Spartinivicinus marinus: one gene and its partner. The protein of the gene in region 1 interacts with the protein of each later gene in a pairwise test. Links are inferred from orthologs where the notes say so. Each region holds a gene or a part of one and is shown in the gene's direction. Other genes may lie near its edges. The genes, in order: ftsH and hflK.

Evidence for each region.
Region 2: the proteins of ftsH (region 1) and hflK interact in binary tests that used the Escherichia coli proteins (3 or more experiments, as listed by UniProt). The link is inferred for Spartinivicinus marinus from one-to-one orthologs.

Annotation. Positions count from the first base shown.
Region 1 is NZ_JAPJZK010000001.1:3,804,708-3,808,007, forward strand. Bases 288-3,263 are described here. They hold ftsH (ATP-dependent zinc metalloprotease FtsH), read left to right. Parts: upstream 288-793; coding sequence 794-2,734; downstream 2,735-3,263. Other genes in these bases: rlmE (23S rRNA (uridine(2552)-2'-O)-methyltransferase RlmE), read left to right, coding at 288-530; folP (dihydropteroate synthase), read left to right, coding at 2,802-3,263. Also shown: more of rlmE, read left to right, coding at 1-287; more of folP, read left to right, coding at 3,264-3,300. UniProt on the Escherichia coli protein: Acts as a processive, ATP-dependent zinc metallopeptidase for both cytoplasmic and membrane proteins. Plays a role in the quality control of integral membrane proteins.
Region 2 is NZ_JAPJZK010000001.1:3,427,412-3,430,705, forward strand. Bases 137-3,106 are described here. They hold hflK (FtsH protease activity modulator HflK), read left to right. Parts: upstream 137-1,015; coding sequence 1,016-2,197; downstream 2,198-3,106. Other genes in these bases: hflX (ribosome rescue GTPase HflX), read left to right, coding at 137-829; hflC (protease modulator HflC), read left to right, coding at 2,194-3,106. In the rest of the region: more of hflX, read left to right, coding at 1-136; more of hflC, read left to right, coding at 3,107-3,267.

The DNA of each region.
Region 1 (3,300 bases):
GAGCCAGCTATAAGTTGCTGGAAATTCAGCAAAAAGATTGCTTACTCAAGCCTGGCATGACAGTGGTTGATTTGGGGGCGGCCCCTGGCGGTTGGACTCAAGTGGCTGCGCAGTTGATCGGGGATAAAGGCAAAGTTGTCGCTTCTGATATTTTGCCAATGGACCCTATTGCTGATGTTAGCTTTGTTCAAGGTGACTTTACTGAGGAGGCCGTTTTAAAAGAAATTTTGGCTTCAATTGGTGCTGATAGAGTAGACCTTGTAATTTCTGATATGGCCCCCAATATGAGTGGTATGAAGGCCGTTGATCAGCCTAAAGCTATGTATTTGGCTGAACTAGCACTGGACTTGTCCTTGCAAGTGCTGAAACCGAAGGGGTGTTTTTTAACGAAAGTATTCCAAGGTGAAGGATTTGATCAATATTTTAAGGCGATGCGAGAGGTTTTTGCTTCAGTGGTAACTCGAAAACCACAAGCATCAAGATCGCGTTCACGTGAAGTTTATCTGCTTGGAAAGGGGTTTAAAGGTTAATCAGCTTCGGTAATAGAGTTAATAGCGCTAAACTATAGATGAGAAACTGTTTCAAGTAATGGATCTGTAGTAAGGTATAGCACCATAAACTTTGGCTAGTGCTATTGTTTAGCATGCTCGTGGAACGATTGTAAAATACTGTGCAGCTTTAAAGAAACGTTAAGTAAGTATACAGCCAACTTCTTTATCTTAGCCGCATAATTACAAACAGACCGAGTGACTGTTAGGCTTGTTCGCTCGAAGAGGGTAGCCCGTTGAATGATATGGCAAAGAATTTAGTTTTATGGCTAATAATCGCGTTGGTATTGCTGACAGTATTTAAAAACTTCGGCAACATGCAGTCATCAACCAAAGAGCTGACCTATACACAGTTTGTCAATTTGGTAGAAAATAAACAGGTTAGTAAGGTCGTTATTGATGGTTTTACAGTAACGGGTATATTGAACGGTAGTGAACGTTTTGAGACTAACCTTCCTCCCACTATTCAAGATAACAAGTTAATGGATGATTTGTTGTCTAATCAGGTTGAAGTAGTAGCCAAACCATTAGAAAAGCAAAGTATTTGGACTCAGCTGCTAGTTGCTAGCTTCCCAATTTTAGTCATCATTGCTGTATTCATGTTTTTCATGCGTCAGATGCAAGGTGGTTCGGGAGGTCGTGGTGGCCCAATGAGTTTTGGTAAAAGCAAGGCCCGCTTGCTTGGTGAAGATCAGATTAAAACTACCTTTGCTGATGTAGCTGGTGTTGATGAAGCCAAAGATGATGTTCAAGAACTGGTAGAGTTCTTGCGTGATCCAGGTAAGTTCAAGCGCTTAGGTGGTCGTATACCTCGTGGCGTATTAATGGTTGGCTCACCAGGTACTGGTAAAACACTCTTGGCTAAAGCTATTGCAGGTGAAGCAAAAGTACCATTCTTTACTATTTCTGGCTCTGACTTTGTCGAAATGTTTGTTGGTGTCGGTGCTTCGCGGGTTCGGGATATGTTTGACCAGGCTAAGAAGCAATCACCCTGTATTATCTTTATTGATGAAATTGATGCAGTTGGTCGTCATCGTGGTGCTGGTCTTGGTGGTGGTCACGATGAGAGAGAGCAAACCCTTAACCAATTGCTGGTGGAAATGGATGGCTTTGAAGGTAATGAAGGTGTGATTGTCATTGCCGCAACAAACCGTCCAGATGTGCTTGATCCCGCGCTATTAAGGCCCGGTCGTTTTGATCGCCAAGTAGTTGTGCCGTTGCCAGATATTCGTGGTCGTGAGCAAATTTTGAAGGTGCATATGCGGAAAGTACCTTTAGCAGATGATGTTAATCCATCGATTATTGCTCGTGGTACTCCTGGATTTTCCGGAGCTGACTTGGCCAACCTGGTTAATGAAGCGGCTTTATTTGCTGCAAGAGCAAACAATCGCACTGTTTCAATGAAAGAATTTGAACTGGCTAAAGATAAAATTATGATGGGTGCTGAGCGCAAGTCCATGGTGATGAGCGAGAAAGAAAAGCTAAATACTGCTTATCATGAAGCTGGTCACGCGATTGTTGGGCGCTTGGTACCTGAGCATGACCCTGTTTATAAAGTGACTATTATTCCAAGAGGTAGAGCGTTGGGCGTTACCATGTTCTTGCCTGAGGAAGATCGTTACAGTCAAAGTAAGCAAGCACTAACTAGTCAGATATGTAGCTTATTTGGTGGGCGAATTGCTGAAGAGATGACGCTTGGTGCAAACGGTGTTACTACCGGTGCATCCAATGATATCCAGCGTGCAACTCAAATTGCTCGCAACATGGTCGCAAAGTGGGGCTTGTCTGAGAAGCTGGGTCCTTTGATGTATGATGAAGATGAAGGCGAAGTCTTTTTGGGGCGTAGCCAGGGAGGCTCACGCTTGAATGTATCGCCTCAAACTGCACGTATTATTGATGAAGAAGTGCGCTCTTTGATTGATGAGTGCTATGCGACAGCAGAAAAAATCCTAAAGGAAAACAGAGATAAACTGGATTTAATGGCTGAAGCATTGATGCAGTATGAGACTATTGATACTCAGCAAATTGATGACATCATGGCTGGCAAAAAACCTCGCCCCCCAGCCGGCTGGCATGATGGAGATTCATCGGGAGGAGGTGCTGTGACTGATCTTGATAAAAAGCCTCAAGATAAAGAAACAAAAGCACCAGACCCTTCTATAGGTGGACCCGCTGGCGAGCATTAATGCTCGCCTTTGCTTTTTACTTTGAGCCCTCCTTTCTAAGTAACAAATAAACTTCTGAAATCACACCATGACTCAGCTATTAGCTTGTGGTAATCGCTTTCTTGATTTGAGCCACCCTCATGTAATGGGGGTTCTCAATGTAACACCAGACTCCTTTTATGATGGAGGTTCCTATAAATACCTGGATCAGGCCTTGGCTCAAGCTGAGAAAATGGTAAAAGAGGGGGCTAGCATCATTGATGTTGGAGGGGAATCAACTCGACCTGGTGCAAAGCCAGTTAGTGTTGCTGAAGAGTTGGATCGAGTTATTCCTGTTGTCGAGAAAATTACCCAGCAGCTTGATGTGGTTGTGTCAGTAGATACAAGTACCCCAGTCGTAATTACTGAAGCAGAGAATAAAGGGGCTGGTTTGATAAATGATGTGAGGGCTTTGCAGTGTGATGGCGCTTTACAGGCTGCAGCTAATACCAGTCTGCCAATTTGCTTGATGCACATGCAGGGTGAGCCAGGCAGTATGCAGGAAAATCCCTACTACTCCTCTGTGGTTGATGATGTAAAACAGTTTT
Region 2 (3,294 bases), 380 kb from region 1 along the record:
TGGTGAAACTCAGTTAGAAACAGACCGACGCTTGCTTCGTGCACGAATTAAGTCAATTACTAAACGCTTGGAAAAAGTGCGAAAACAGCGTGACCAAGGGCGTCGAGCCCGCAAGCGGGCAGAAGTGCCAAGTATCTCCTTTGTAGGTTATACCAACGCTGGTAAATCAACGCTATTTAATTATTTAACGGCAGCTGATGTCTATGCTGCTGATCAGTTATTTGCCACATTGGACCCAACCCTAAGAAGAATAAAAGTACCAGATTTAGGTCCAGTTGTTTTGGCTGATACTGTGGGCTTTATTCGGCATTTGCCGCATAAGCTGGTAGAGGCTTTTAGGGCAACTCTTGAAGAAACGGTAATGGCTGATCTGTTGGTTCATGTCGTTGATATCAGTGACCCAAACTATCAAGACAATATTGAGCAAGTGGAAGCCGTCCTAAAAGAAATTGGTGCCAATGAGTTGCCTAGTCTTCAGGTATACAACAAGATAGACCAATTGTCTGATGTACAGCCACGAGTCGATTATAATGAACAGGGAGTGCCCACCCGGGTTTGGTTGTCTGCTCAACAAGGTAATGGCACTGAGTTATTAGTTAAGGCCATTGCTGAGCATATGGGGGATCAATTAATTCAGCAAACCATTACTTTAACCCCTCAGCAAAGTCGGTTAAGAGCACAGTTTTATGAGTTGGGAGTGGTGCAGTCTGAGTCAATAGATGCAGCTGGCAATACGCTGGTAAAAATCAGAATGCCAAAGCAGGACTACGATAGGTTGTTAGGTCGTTCTGGGTTAAAACCAGAGGCTTTATTGTCAGTAACCCATTAATAAGGGTACGGGTTGAAGGCAGCAACTGTCGCTCTTACAATGCACAGTCGTAGATTTATCCGAATTAACTAGTATCATAGCCATAACAACAACTTTGTTAAGGAGCACCTTCTAATATAGCGAATGTGTTATTGGGAAGTGCACCTATCAGCTTACTAATCCAACACTGGTGTAATGGAGAAGTTTATGGCCTGGAATGAACCGGGTGGTAACGGAAATGATAAAGATCCCTGGGGCAACGGGGGGAATCGTGGCAATAATAACCAAGGTCCTCCTGATCTGGATGAAGCTTTCCGTAAATTAAATGAAAAAATTGGCAGCCTGTTCGGTGGCAAAGGTGGTGGCCAAGGCGGCAGATCATCTGGCTCTGCTGCGGGTGGTATTTTCCCAATCGCTTTTGTTTTGCTTGCCGTCTTATATTTTTGGAGTGCTGCATTTACTGTGGATGAAAAGGAGCAAGTAGTTGTCTTGCGGTTTGGTGAGTATAAAGAAACCGTAGGGCCAGGCTTGCACTTTTACTTCCCTCCAATTGACTCGAAATTTCAGGAAAATGTAACTGAGCTGCGAACTTACAATGTAAGGCAGAAGATGTTGACTGAAGATGAAAATATCGTCGAAGTCTCTTTGTCGGTTCAATACAATGTTTCCAACCTGAAAAACTATGTGCTGGAAATTGCTGATCCAATCAGTACGCTGGAACAGGCAACTCAAAGTGCCTTACGTCATGTGGTAGGTACTTCAAAAATGCACTCAGTATTAACAGAAGGCCGTAGTATTATTTCTGCTGAAGTGGCTGAAAGACTTCAGGCTTATGTTAATGACTATAAATCGGGCCTTTACATTAGCAAAATCAACGTAGAAAGCACTCAGCCACCAAGAGAAGTGCAAGCTGCTTTTGATGATGTGATTCGTGCTAGGGAAGACCGTGAGCGGGTGCAAAATAAGGCAATTGCTTACCGTAATGCGATTCTTCCTCAGGCAAAAGGTAAAAGTAAGCGGATAACAGAAGAGGCTCAGGCCTATAAAGCTGAAATAACGGCGAAGGCTAATGGTGAAACTTCTCGCTTTAAGCAGGTGCTAGTTGAGTATAAAAAAGCACCAGAAATTACCCGTAGTCGAATGTATATAGAAACGATTCAAGATGTACTAGGTGAAACCAATAAAGTGATTGTTGATGTGGAAGGTGGTAATAACCTGATGTATTTACCGCTAGACAAACTCATGGGAGCTAACCCAACGGCACCTACCTCTCTAACTGGTCAGCCTGTTCTTACTCAGCAAGAGATGGATGCAATAGCTGATAAAGTAGCTGGACAACTACGTAAGCGTACTTCTTCAAATCGAACTGGTGGGAGGGTTGCAAGATGACAGGTAAAAGCTTAGCAACCATTATTATTGCCTTAGCTATTGTTATTGTTGGCTGGGAATCAGCTTATATTGTCAGCGAGCGTGAGCGGGCAGTGGTGCTACGGTTTGGTCAGGTTAAAAACCCTGATGTGCCAGCAGGCCTCCACTTTAAAGCGCCATTTATTGACAAGGTGAAACTCTTTGATGGCCGGTTACTAACGTTAGATGCAGCTCAAGAACGCTTTTTTACTCAGGAAAAAAAGGCGCTAGTTGTTGACTCTTTTGTAAAGTGGCGAATAGCTGATGTACAGCGTTTTTATACAGCAACATCAGGCAACATTATTCAAGCCAATCGGCTACTGTCACAGCTAATTGAATCAGGCTTGCGTAACTTGATTGCCCAGTGTGAGCTAAAAGAAGTTGTGTCAGGTAAGTCTAACATTAAGAAACGTTCTCGCTTTAAGTGTGCGCAGGAAACGCTGGTGCTAGATGATAGTGCAGTTCAGCTTGCTGCTGGTGTTGAAATAGCAAAAACGGCTGTACAGAAAGCAGCAGCTAAAGCTGCAGCAAGTGCCGCAGAAGAAGAGCCTGAAGACCTGCGTGACAAGCTGATTTTCAGCATTAAAAAAAGCTTGAATGAACAAGTGCAAATTAAAGAAAAGTATGGCATTGAAATTGTGGATGTGCGCTTTAAGCGAATTGATTTGCCAGAACAGGTGAGTGATTCAGTCTATGAAAGGATGATTACTGAGCGGGAAAAAGAGGCTCAGGAAATTCGTTCATTTGGTAAGCAAAAAGCAGAAGAAATTCGTGCTGAAGCGGATCGTGAGCGTCGTGAACTGTTAGCGAAAGCCTATCAGATTGCTGAACAATTACGAGGTGAAGGTGACCAGGAAGCAGCGGCTGTTTATGCAGAAGCTTATGGCAGTGACCAAGAGTTTTATAACTTTTACCGTAGTTTACAAGCTTACCGTCAGGCCTTTAAGCAGCAAGGCGATATTATGGTGTTAAAGCCTGAAAGTGATTTCTTTAAATATTTGAAAACACCTCATGCAATAACAAATACTTCTAGTGCAGAAAATAATCAATAAACATGGTAGAAGTGCTATTGGCAGAAT